2 regions of the Pseudarthrobacter adonitolis genome follow, and region 2 is predicted to be linked to the other one. Evidence: riboswitches for the same ligand, from Rfam matches in the RefSeq annotation. Region 2 holds a riboswitch; the other holds the start of a gene.
The links. A riboswitch is a leader RNA that binds a small molecule or an ion and turns the genes downstream of it on or off. The one in region 2 is predicted to bind cyclic di-AMP.
Positions count from the first base shown of each region.

Region 1: linked by a shared signal. The riboswitch ahead of ACZYZ4_RS04090 (C40 family peptidase) and the one ahead of ACZYZ4_RS06545 (glycoside hydrolase family 16 protein) in region 2 are both predicted to bind cyclic di-AMP.

Region 1 is NZ_JBVAYW010000002.1:321,809-327,722, forward strand. Features, by position in the region: gene ACZYZ4_RS04085 (coiled-coil domain-containing protein) at 1-1,290, opposite strand, end outside; cyclic di-AMP (ydaO/yuaA leader) riboswitch at 1,505-1,673, shown strand; gene ACZYZ4_RS04090 (C40 family peptidase) at 1,677-2,507, shown strand; gene ACZYZ4_RS04095 (protein adenylyltransferase SelO) at 2,577-4,040, opposite strand; gene ACZYZ4_RS04100 (dienelactone hydrolase family protein) at 4,037-4,555, opposite strand; gene ACZYZ4_RS04105 (FAD-dependent oxidoreductase) at 4,635-5,699, shown strand; gene ACZYZ4_RS04110 (NUDIX hydrolase) at 5,706-5,914, opposite strand, start outside.
Region 2 is NZ_JBVAYW010000004.1:102,507-108,420, forward strand. Features, by position in the region: gene ACZYZ4_RS06535 (lipopolysaccharide biosynthesis protein) at 1-1,425, opposite strand, end outside; gene ACZYZ4_RS06540 (glycosyltransferase) at 1,422-1,988, opposite strand; gene ACZYZ4_RS06545 (glycoside hydrolase family 16 protein) at 2,711-3,790, opposite strand; cyclic di-AMP (ydaO/yuaA leader) riboswitch at 3,794-3,958, opposite strand; partial or broken gene ACZYZ4_RS06550 (PglD-related sugar-binding protein) at 4,099-4,733, opposite strand; gene ACZYZ4_RS06555 (DegT/DnrJ/EryC1/StrS family aminotransferase) at 4,730-5,857, opposite strand.

The sequences.
Region 1 (5,914 bases), on a different contig from region 2:
CTTGGCCACGGAATGGTTCCACGCGCCGCAGGGTGACCCGTAGCGGTCCGCGATGTACGACAGTCCCCAATTGACCTGAGTCCGGTAGCTGGTGAGCCAGTCACTCCCGGCGCTGCCGTACTTACTGGCCGGCAGCGCCTGAGCGATCCCGTATGCGCCCGAGTAGGGGTTGGTGGCAGTGGTCAGCCAGTTGGATTCCTTGGTCCACAGCGACGCCAGGCACTGGAACTGGTCCTGGCCCCAGCCGTAGGCTCCCAGCTGGCCGGCCGCGTAGTTTTTTGCGCCAGCGGGGTCGTTCACAGCGCCGCCCGGCACAGAAGGCACGACGACGACGGGCGGCGGTGGCGGCGTCGGGCTGGGGACGGGAGCGGGGGCGGGCACTCCCGGTACAGCCGGTGGGGCCGGCGCCGGGTTCACAGGTTTCTGCGCGGCAGCGAGGGCAGCCGCCTTGGCTGCCGCCTCCGCCAGTTGGCGTGCCTGTTCCTGGGCTGCGGCCCGTTTGGCGGCCTGCGCCGTTTCGTACGCGGCCAAGGCTGCCTGGCCCTGCCGGAACTCCCCCTCCACCGCAGCGGTGGTGCCCTTGAGGGAGGCCAACTGCGCGGTCAGTTCCTGGCCGTGCTCCTCCTGCTCCGCGATCTGCCGGGACATCGCCTGCTGGGCGGACTGGGCGGCGTCGAGCTTGGTCCTGGCCTCCCCGGCCAGGCGCTCACGTTCGGCCCTGGCTGTCTGCTCCTGCTCAGCCAGGGCGCGGGAAATGCGTTCAGCGGCTGCGGATTTGTGCACTAGGGCAGCAGTCTTGTCGCTGACGATCTGGACGATGTTCAGGCCTTGGATGCTGTTGGTCTGCACAGCGTCGAGGGCAACGAAGAAACCCATATTGGTGCCACCAGTCTTGTACGACTGGGCTGCCAGGGCACCGATTTCCTTTTTGTACTGTCCCAGTTCGGCCGTGGCGCGTGCAGTCTGGGCGGTCAGGGCGTCCACGGTAGACGTGGCGGCCTGAAGCGCCACTTCGGCCAGGGCGTACTCGGCGGCGGACGTCACGGCCGCATTGCCCAGCGCCTCTGCTCCGGTCTGGAGCCCGCCCAGCAGCCCGGTGATCCTGGCGACCTCTGCCGCTTTGCCGGCTTCGCTTTGCTTGGCGTTCTGCACGTCCTGCCAGGAGGGATAGCCACCCGGCGGCGCGTCGTCGGCGGCATGTGAGGGAAGCAGCGCAACCGACCCGGCCAGGGCAACGGCCAGCATTCCGGCGAGGGCGGGCAGCCGCATTTTTTGAACAAACCGGGACATAGTTGGTGAGCTTACCGGGCATATACGGATTACAGGGCCTGACCTGCAACATCGTTACCGAGGAGTAGCGCATCCGTGCTGAAAGACGGGTGGATTCCAGGCCTACATTCCGTTATCGGAATGTGACATTGCCGCCGAATAGAAGTTATGGTCATGCGGTGGCCTGGCTCAAGCCGGGACATTCCCGCCAGTATGCCGAGCCCTGCCGCTGACCGGGATCCAGTCGCTTTCCAACTGGCAGGGACGGGGGAACCACGTTTCCACGGCTTTTCGAAGCCTTGGGGTTAAGTCAGTATCGCTCCGTCCTGTGCGGAATCGATGCCGGCCGGGTATCTCCGACCCGAACCCGACAGCTCACCCCGCAGGCATGGGAGAGGCGATCAACCGTGTCCAATATTTCAACTGCCGCACGCCACCGTGCGGTTCCTGCCAGCTCTACCGTCCTCGTTGGCCTGTCTTCAACGGCCAAAGCCCACGCCCTGACGTTCGGCCGGCCGGCCCTGGTGGCTGTTGCCGCCTCCGGCCTGCTGTTCAGCATCGGCGCCCCGGCGCAGGCCGGCGTCCACGGCCCCGACAATTCCGGGACTGTCAACGTTCAGGGCCAGGTCAGCGCACCTGCCCCGGCCGCAGTTGCCCCGGCACCCGCCGCGGCCAACGTTCACACTGTCGTTTCAGGCGACACACTGGGCGCAATTTCCACCAAGTACGGCGTCGCACTCAACGACGTGCTGGCTGTCAACGGCCTGACGATGACCACCATCATCTACCCCGGCGACCAGATCCAGATCCCCGGTGCCGGCTACACAGCACCGGCCCCGGCGGCGAAGGCCGCCGCGGCCCCGGCCGCCCCAACCAACACCGGCATCCAGCTGGCCTCAACGTCCGCACCGGCGGCACAGGCGCCGGCCGGCTCACTCGGCGCGGCCATCCTGGCTTCCGCCAATTCCCAGCTCGGCCTCCAGCAGGACTGCACTGCCATGGTGGAGAAAGCGCTGCGCTCGGTCGGTAAGAGCGTGGGAGACCTGGCGCCGGGCCAGTTCTACCAGTACGGCACGGTGGTGGGCACGCCTGCCGCCGGTGACCTGGTCATCACGGCCGGCCATGTGGGCGTCTACGCCGGCAACGGCCAGGTTGTCAGTGGCGGGGTGGACGGTTACAAGACCGAAGTCCACTCCATCAGCTGGCTCTCCGGAGCGTCCTTCGTCCGCGTAGCGTGATCCGGCCGTGCACGACGGCGGCGGGTGGCACCCAGCTGCGCGCCGCCGTCGTCCACCCCTTGTGTTCACTCAGGTCCCGCAGAAGGTCCGGTAGCTCCCGAAGGTTTCAGGGGCGGGGCCTGCGTAGCGTTCCAGGCCGGGCCGCGGCGTGTACGGATCCGCAAGGACGTTCACCAAGAGGTTGAAGGGGTCCAGGTCGCCTGCAACAGCAGCGTCAAGGGCCTCCTCCACCAGATGGTTCCTGGGGATGTAGACGGGGTTGACCCGGTCCATCAGGTCCGCATCCGGCACCAGGTCCAGCCACGGTTCGGCCCAGGCGTCGAAGGCTCCCGGGTCCGCGAACATGGCCCGGGCAGTTTCCGGGGTACCGCGGGCCGCCGAACCAAGGCTCCGGAAGAAGGACGTGTAATCCACCTGACCTTCCTGAAGCAGGCCCAGCACGCCGTCCACCAGAGGCGACGCGACGTCGTCGTGCGTGTCCGCGCGCAGCCCAAGCTTGGATTTCATGCCGGCTGACCAGGCCGCGCTGTACAGCGTGCGGAAGGCGCCGAGGGACTCTACGGCGAGCGCAACGGCCTGATCCTGCTCTTCATGGAACAGGGGCAGGAGTGCTTCGGCAAGCCGGGTGAGGTTCCATTCGGCAATGAGCGGCTGGTTGCCGTAGGCGTACCGTCCGCCCTCGTCGATGGAGCTGTAGACGGCGGCCGGGTTATACGCGTCCATAAACGCACACGGTCCGTAGTCGATGGTCTCGCCTGAGATGGTCATGTTGTCGGTGTTCATCACGCCGTGGACGAATCCCACCAGCATCCATTGCGCCACCAGGGACGCCTGGGCGGCTATGACCGCATCGAAGAACGCAAGATAGGAATTTTCGGCCTGCGCCGCGTCCGGGTGATGGCGGCTGATGGCATGATCGGCCAGGCGGCGGAGGAGGTCTGTGTCGCCGTTGACGCGGGCGAACTGGAAGCTGCCGACACGCAGGTGGCTGCTCGCCACCCGGGTGAGCACAGCCCCGGGCAGCATGGTTTCGCGGCGGACGGGCCGGCCCGTGGCCACCACGGCAAGGGACCTCGTGGTGGGGATGCCCATCGCGTGCATGGCTTCACTGACGACGTATTCACGCAGCATGGGACCGACGACGGCGAGTCCGTCACCAGCGCGGGCGAACGGCGTCCGGCCGGAGCCCTTGAGATGGATGTCGCGAAGCTGCCCGTGGATGTCAGTGACCTCACCGAGCAGGAGCGCACGGCCGTCGCCGAGTACGGGTGAGTATCCGCCGAACTGGTGGCCGGCATACGCCTGGGCCACCGGTGTGGCCCCTTCAGGAATCTGGTTGCCGATGAGCAACCGAGTCCCCTCGGGCGTCCGCAGCGAGGACGGGACCAGGCCCAGCTCGCTGGCCAACGGCTCGTTCAGGACGAGCAGCTGCGGGTCTGGCGCTTCCTCTGCCTGCCAGGGAACCGCCAACTCCTCGAGTTCGCGGGCGAAACGCCCGTCGAAGGTGAGCGTTAGTGGGATAGCGGTGCTCATGCTTCAAGACTACTCGCGGCAGGATCGCCCATACGGCGACAGGTCGGATGTGCTGTCTCAGAACACTGTCCGTACCAGGCGAGGGTGTCGTTCCAGGCGGCCGTGGCCTGGGTTTCCTTGTAGCGCTCGCCGGTGTCGTTGTGGAAGGCATGGTCCACGCCGGGGTAAACGGTGAGCTGATGCGTCACCGTGGTGGCGTCCAAGGCATCGCGGAGGGCTGGCATGGCACCGGTGATCCGCTGGTCACGTTCTGCATATACTCCAAACGCCACCGCCTTGAAGCGGCGGGCAACGTTCTGGATGTGCGGGGTCAGACCACGGTTCTCGTGGCACACCAGCACCGCCGGGCCGGCTGCACCGGATTCGGACCGGGCGAGGCAACCACTGATGTCCGTTCCGTCGGACGCGAACCGGATGGTCGCCGTCGTAATCCCCGAGGCGCCCTCCGGGACGGAAAGCGGACTGTTGGCCCCGGCACAGCCCCGCCCGACGGCAGCTGGACGGGCACCGCGCACTGCCTAACGGTTATCCGCGCCTATCCTTCCGGCCTCACGCGATGAAGGAACGGCTGGGCGGAGTCTGTAGCCTTGAGGCGTGGGACATTCAGCGGTCATCATCGGCGCGGGAATCGGCGGCCTGAGCACGGCACGGGCCCTGACGCGTCACGGCTGGGCAGTGAAAGTATTGGAGCAGGCGGCGGCCCTGCCGGCGTCGGGCACCATGCTGGGCATGTGGCCGGCCGCGATGAAGGCCCTCGACGACATTGGTGTTGACGCCTCACGCCGCACTGATGGCTGGGCGCATATTGCTGCCGGCGCAGGAACACGGCTCTGGACGCCGGGCGGGCGGACGTTGGTGACAGCCCCCGGCGGCGCCGACCTGAACCTGGTCTCCCGGCCCGCGTTGCTCGCCGCTCTAGCCCGGGACATCGACGTCAGCTTCAACACGCAGATCGTCGACCCCGGACAGCTGGACGATGCAGAGCTGGTAGTCGGTGCAGACGGCACCTTCAGCCGCACCCGGCAGCGGATGTTCGGTGACCGGTTCCGCGCCCGCTCCCTTGGAGCCGTCGCATGGCGGGGCACCGTCAAGGGCGCCGTAGCCGAATACGGCGAGATCTGGGCCCCCGGGGCACTGTTCGGCATCACACCGGCAGGTCCGGACGCGACCAACTGGTATGCATGCATCCGCGCCAACCAGACGTTTGATGGACCACACCTGCCCCACATAGTGAACCATTTCGGGTCCTGGTATCGCGGAGTGAGGGAGCTGATTGACAGGATCGAAGAAGGAGCCATTTTGCATCATGGTCTCTTCGAGGCACCAAGGTTGCCGTCGTACATCACTGGAAAGACGGCGCTGGTGGGCGACGCCGCCCACGCAATGGCGCCTTTCCTTGGGCGTGGCGCCTGCGAGGCCATCGTGGATGGAGCCACACTGGGGCGGTCCGTGGCGCAGGGCTCCTCTGTCGAGGCGGGTCTTGCCGTGTTCGACAAGAAACGCAGGGCGCGGACTCAGCGGCTGGTGTTGGCCTCGCGCGTGATGGGCCAATTCGCCATGACGGATACCGGCGCAGGAATCCGCAACGCGGCGGTCGGCACTGTCGGCCGGCTTATGAAGCCCAGGCCACGGCGGGATCTCGGGCTCCCCCGTCGCTAAGAGGCGTCAGTCACGCGATCGCATGAGCGGTGGATTGAGCACGGCATGCGTTGGCTGGCCTGCTGTCGGGCGGGCCGTTTCGGCGAGCCTAAAGAGCGCAGCGGGGCGGCCGGCGTCGCCCGAGGTCATCCGCCCGGTGCTCTCCAGAAAACCAGGCGTTCCCGTGGCCTTCCGGTGGAAGTTCCTGGGGTCGAGTCGGGTGTCCCAAACGGCCT
Region 2 (5,914 bases):
GGCTACGCATACAGCCACAATCACTATGACGGTTACAAGCTCGTTTCCCAGCGGCAGGGTACGTACCCCGAGCCCCACCAACGCGACGGTGAGGCCGCATACCAGTCCCGGAATCATGGCGCGCAGCAACTGGCTGCCCCTGACCCCGATCACTTTTGCCGCTACTGTTTGCATGCCCGCCGAAAACAGCAGCGTGACCCCGAACTGGGCGGCGGCCACGCCTACAATCCCCCACTGAGTGGCGAACAAGAGTACCGGGATCAGGACGGCAAGCCGGACGCTCGACACCCAAATCGACAACGCCGGGCGTCCAATCGCCTTATAGACGTCGTTGGCCCCGGCGCCAAGGGATCGAGCGGAAGCGTAAAGGGCGAGGAAGACCAGAGGCAGGACCGCTGCGTTCCATTGATCTCCGAACAGCACAGGAACGAGTGCCGGAGCCACCACAGCGAGGCCGACGCCTGCGGGTACACCGTAAAGCGCCTGCACCTGGACGCTCTTCAGGTAGCCCTTCTGGAGCCGACCCGGCTCATTCCGGACCCGCGAGTATAGGGGAAACATCACAGAGGATAGGACGAAAAAGATGTTAATGATGAGCAGTTCGGGCAGTCGGAACGCCAAGGTGTAAAAACCCAGAGCCTGGGCCCCCAGCATCCTGCCGATGATGAGGTAGTCGATGTCAAAGATGAGCCGCGCGAGCAGATTACTTCCGGCCACGGGGATACCGTAGGACAGATTGGCCTTGAGGGATTGCGAATTAACGCGCCAAATTCGCCAGGAGACGTGCTCAGGCAACAGAACCCAGCACGAAACTGCGTACATCACGGAGCCAGTTGCGGTACCGATTGCCAACGACCAAGCACCGTAGCCGGCGAAGGCGAGGATCATGCTCAAGGCGCCGGTTACCACGGCGCGGATCACGGTAGCGGCAGTGAGGCGTTGAAAGCGTAGATCACGCCGGAGCAAGGATTCCGGGACGGCCGCCAAGGCAGTGGCCAGCAAGGAGACTGCCAGTACCTGGACCAGGGACGCCACTTCCTCGCGGCCGAAGAATTCTGATATCAGCGGCGCTCCGATCAGCGCCCCTGCGACGAGCACACCGCCCACGAGCATGGAAATCAACAAGGCTGACCGTGCAATCTCGGCCGAACGCGGCAGATACACCAGGGCCTGCGCCACCCCGGCGTCGGCCAAGGTTTCTGCGTACGCCATCACCACGAGGGCAAGTGCTACTAGGCCATACTCTTCCGGGGACAGCAGCCGGGCCAAAACGATGGTGGTCAGCAGCACGGTGCCCTTGCCCACTACCTGAGCAAGGCCCTGCCACATCGCTCCGCGCACACCCAAGTTGGCCAGGGTGCCGGAGGAGAGGGAATCGGCGGGCGTGCGGGATTCCGCTCGCGGCCGGGGCTTGCCGAATCTCACGGGCAGGGCTCCTCTGCCTGACGCTCGTTTTGGTGCCCAGCGATAGCTTGTTGCAATTCATCCAGATACTCGCCGGCAACTTCCTCCCATGTCCGCTCCTGGGCGTTGGTGCCGGTGGGGGATAAATCCGAGGTCAGATGGTGGATGATGTGCCGGACGAACAGCGAGGTATCCGGTTCCACCGTCAGCAGCGGATGCGGTTCCTGTTCCCGAGCGGCAACAGGAGTAGCCACTACCGGGAGACCGGCAGCAAGGGCTTCGCGGACGGAGTTCCGGATTCCGACTCCATGTTCGTCCGGGAAAGCCGCCACCTGTGCGGCCTGGAAGACTTCGCCTACGGACGGCACGTTGGCGAGGACGTCCACCCTCGGTCCGGCCAGTGAGAGGATCTCATTTGTAGGTTGACGGCCAGCCACAACGAACTTCGCTGTGGGAACCTCGTTCCAAACGAGGGGGGCAATGCGGTTGATGAGGACCGCCGCGCTTGCGATGTTTGGTCCGTAGTTCAGGCTGCCAACGAAGCAGACTACGCGGCTGCCTTGCTTTTGAACTGTCCGAGCCAAAGGTTCTGATCCGTTGGGAATGCTGCGGACAGGCCGCCCCAGGAGGCGTGACCAATCAGCGGCATCCTGTGCTCCGACTGTCAAGAGTCGGGCCCTTGCCGGCAACTGACGCTCAGCGCTGATGATCTTTCTGCTCTTTCGCGCGCGGTAGGCGGCTCTCCATCCGGAGGCCAGCACACTCTCCGCGCCAACCCTTTTCGACCATGGATCCACCGTTTGGAGGACCAGAGGTCCCTTAAGGTGGGAGGCAAGGAAAAGAACGTGAGGCCCATGTACCAAAACCGCGTCACACTCGCCCGATAGCTGCTCTGCCCGTTGGAACGCCGGCCTCGTAGCCCGTTCCTGAGCGCCGACGTCGTGGTTGCTAAAAAGGGACCTGACCAGAGATGCTGAGCGTTGCCGGGTAGGTAAGACATGCACTTCGTCGCAGCGCGTGCGGATTTCGGCCGGCAATTCGACCGGCCCGGCGAAGGTGAGGAGCGTCACTGCCACATCCCGGGGAAGATTCCGCAACACTTCGAACGGAATCATGGAACTGCCATCCCCCAGCATGGGGTCCCTGTTGGGCACGCTTTCTGTGACGTACAGAAGCCTCATTACAAGAGTTTACGGGAGCGGCCCAGCGTTTCGCCGTTCCGGCGCCGACAACTGCGGGTTTACACAACGTTAAAGAAAGCGGACGACGGTGGAGGTCCCGCCGTCGTCCGCTGTCTTAGGAGAGGTTACTGCCAAGCCCGCACGTAGTCGACAGTCATCTGTGAAGCTGCTCCGTACGCCGCTGGACCACGGCCGGAACCGGTATTCAGAACGAGGTAATGCGGATGGGTCGCCGGATTATCGCTGACAAACGTCTTGACTAGTACGCCGTCCATGTAGATGTCCGTGGTCGACGCTTTTCGCTGCATGCCGAATACGTGCCATTCGTTATCCCACGAGCCTCCCGGCTGGAACGTCTGCCACTGCCCGGCCCCGTTCATGTAGTTAGACGTCATGGGTCCCTTGGGCTCCGCAATGTCAATCTCGTTATTCGTAGGCCAGGACTGTCCGGTAGTCCACCATGCAGGCCAGTTGTAGATGTTCGTGCCGTTCCCCGAGAACTTGATTCGTGCTTCGACGTAGCCGGTAGTGAACTGGTAGCCCGTTGTTGCACCACCTCTGGGATTTGTAGAAATCAACGCGCCAGAGGTCGATGAGCTGAGCGTGAGGGCAAGGGTGCCATTGGAGACGGCAACATTATTGGGGTCCGTCTTAACGTTGTTCATCGTGCCGCAGGTGGGAGAGAACCAGCAGTTGGACCATTTGCCCGTGTCAAGGGCCGTGCCGTTGAATTCGTCGGCGAAAGCCATGGTCCACGCCCCGGGCACACCAACCGGCATAGCGCCGGTTGTTGCAAGCGGTGCCACGGCGGGCGCGGGCGCGGGTGCCGGCGCAGGTGTCGTCGATGCCGGGGCGGGAGCAGGTGCAGGCGCCGGCACCGGCGCCGGCGCGGTGGTGGGGTCCGTGGCCGGCAGTGGGGCCGGAACAGGGTTGGTGTTGCGCTTGACCTGTCCCGGGGCCTGGGCACGATTGGACGTGTCCGCGACGCGGCTCAACTCGGCGCTTTGGGGCCCTTGGTCGGAGACCTGGCCGAGGGAAACGACTCCCAGGAGGGCGACGAGTGCGGCCGCCGTCAGCGACATGTTGCGCTGGGTCTTGGCACGGCCCGCGGACTTCTTCAGCACAGACCGTCGCTGGGTGGGCGCCGCGGCTTCTTTGGAATAGGGGCGCGCGTCAGGGCGCGGCTGATCATGGGGTGCAGGCATGGGTGATTACCTCTCAACGCCTGCGGAGTTAGCTGTCGGATTCGGATGAGGCCATCCGGCCGCGCAATGCGGCTTCACCCCAAGGGCCGGCTTTAAAGCCGTGGCCCGGACACTCTGGGTCCCCCGCCTCTGCCTAATGATGTCGTGGACTCCGGGCAGCGGCAGAGCTTGGCGTCTGCCCGGATTTGGGCCTGGAAGGTCGGCCCACTTGATCGACCGTACATGACCGGACCTGATTAATCACAATCAGGTAACGAAAGTCACGCCGTCGGAGCGGCCCCTTGCGCCCGGCCTCGGTTGCCCTTCGTTTAACCCTGATCGATAGGGTGCGCCGGGACGCCGACCCACGTTTCGCCGTCGGGCACGTTGCTCAAAACGGCCGCCCCCATACCCACCGTGGCGTAGGCCCCCACGGAGGTCCGTTCCCGGACGCTGCAGTTCAATCGCAGGTAGGCCGCCCGGCCGATCCGGACTCCGCCGCCCAGCGACACACCGGCGGCGAACGTCGCGAAGTCCGCCACGTCGTCGTCGTGCGTGAAAGTCACGGACGGCATGGCCGCAACATGCGCCGCAAGCGTGACCGAAGCCGTCAGCGTCACATTCCGCAGCAGGATGCTGGCCCGGCCGATCCGGCAGCCCTCGGGGCACTCCACGGTGGGGTCGATCGCCGTGGCGTACCGGCATCGCGCACGCCCTGGGCCGCTAGCCGTTCCACCACGGCTTCCCGGGATTTTCCCGAGTCCAGGCATACCAGCACCAGTGCGTGCGTGAACTTGGAGGCGTCGTCAATGGTCCCCAGCACCGGCGCTCCGTCCACGGTGACGCCGGTCATTTCCTTGTCGTCGTCGAGCAGCCCGACGACGTCGTACTGCCCGCTGGCGCGGACCATGGTCAGGACCTCCCGGGCCAGCCCGCTTGCTGCGACCAGCACCAGTTCGCTCACCGGCGTACCCCGGCGGCCGCCCGTACGCTGTTCATGACCCGGTTCAGGCCCACGTTGTCCAGGCCGTGGAAAATCGGGAGAACTAGGGTCCGGTCCGTCAGCCGTTCGGTGTTCTGGAGCCCTGCGTTGCCAGTATCGCGCCACCGGTAGGCAGGCTGCCGGTGTGCCGCCATGGTGCCGCGGCGCGCCGAAATTCCGGCATCGGCCAGGCGGGCCAGGAGCCCTTCGCGGTCGGTCGCGAAGTCCGGGAGCACCTCGAGCCAGAAGGACTGGAAGTTGGTGGTTCCGTACGGTGGGTCGGCCACGAACCGGAGCCCGGCCAGGCCGGAAAGGCCTGCCTCATAGCTTGCGGCCATCTCCCGGCGGCGAGCCACGATCTCGCCCAGCCGGCCCAGCTGCACGATGCCGACGGCGGCCTGCAGATCCGTCATCTGGTAGTCGAATCCGACCTCGACATACACCTCTGGCGCGGCCGTGCTGTATCGGCGACGGTCCGCCGCCGGCACGTTCAGGGAGTGGCCGCGGAGGCTCCGGGCCCGTGCCGCCCAGTCCGCCCGGTGGGTTGTCAGCATGCCGCCCTCGCCCGTGGTCAGCACATTATCCGCGTGGAACGACCACACGGCAATGTCCGCCCCCGTGCCCACGGGCCTGCCCTTGTATTCCGAGCCAACAGCGCAGCCGGCGTCTTCGATAACGGTGATTTCGTGACGGTCGCACAGCTCGCGGACGGGGTCCAGGTCAACCGGCACGCCAGCCTGGTCCACCACGATCACGGCCCGCGTGTCCAGGGTCAGTGCCGCCCGGACCGCAGCCGCAGTCACGGTGCCGGTGGCCGGATCCACGTCGCAGAACACCGGCCGCGCCCCGACATACGTCACCGCATTCGCGGTGGCGATGAAGGCCAGCGATGGAACCACCACGTCATCGCCGGGACCGATGCCGGCCACCACCAGCGCCAGGTGCAGCGCGGTGGTGCCGCTGGAGGTCGCGACGGCGTGGCGCACCTCCTTCAGGGCGCTGAACCTCGCCTCGAACGCCTTCACTTTCGGCCCTTGCGTTAGCATGCCGGAGGCGAGGACCTCGGCCACGGCGCGGGCTTCGTCGTCGCCGAGCCACGGTTCCATGACGTTGATGCGGGCCAGGACGGTTTCCGCAGTCACCTGGCACCGGCCTTTCTGGCG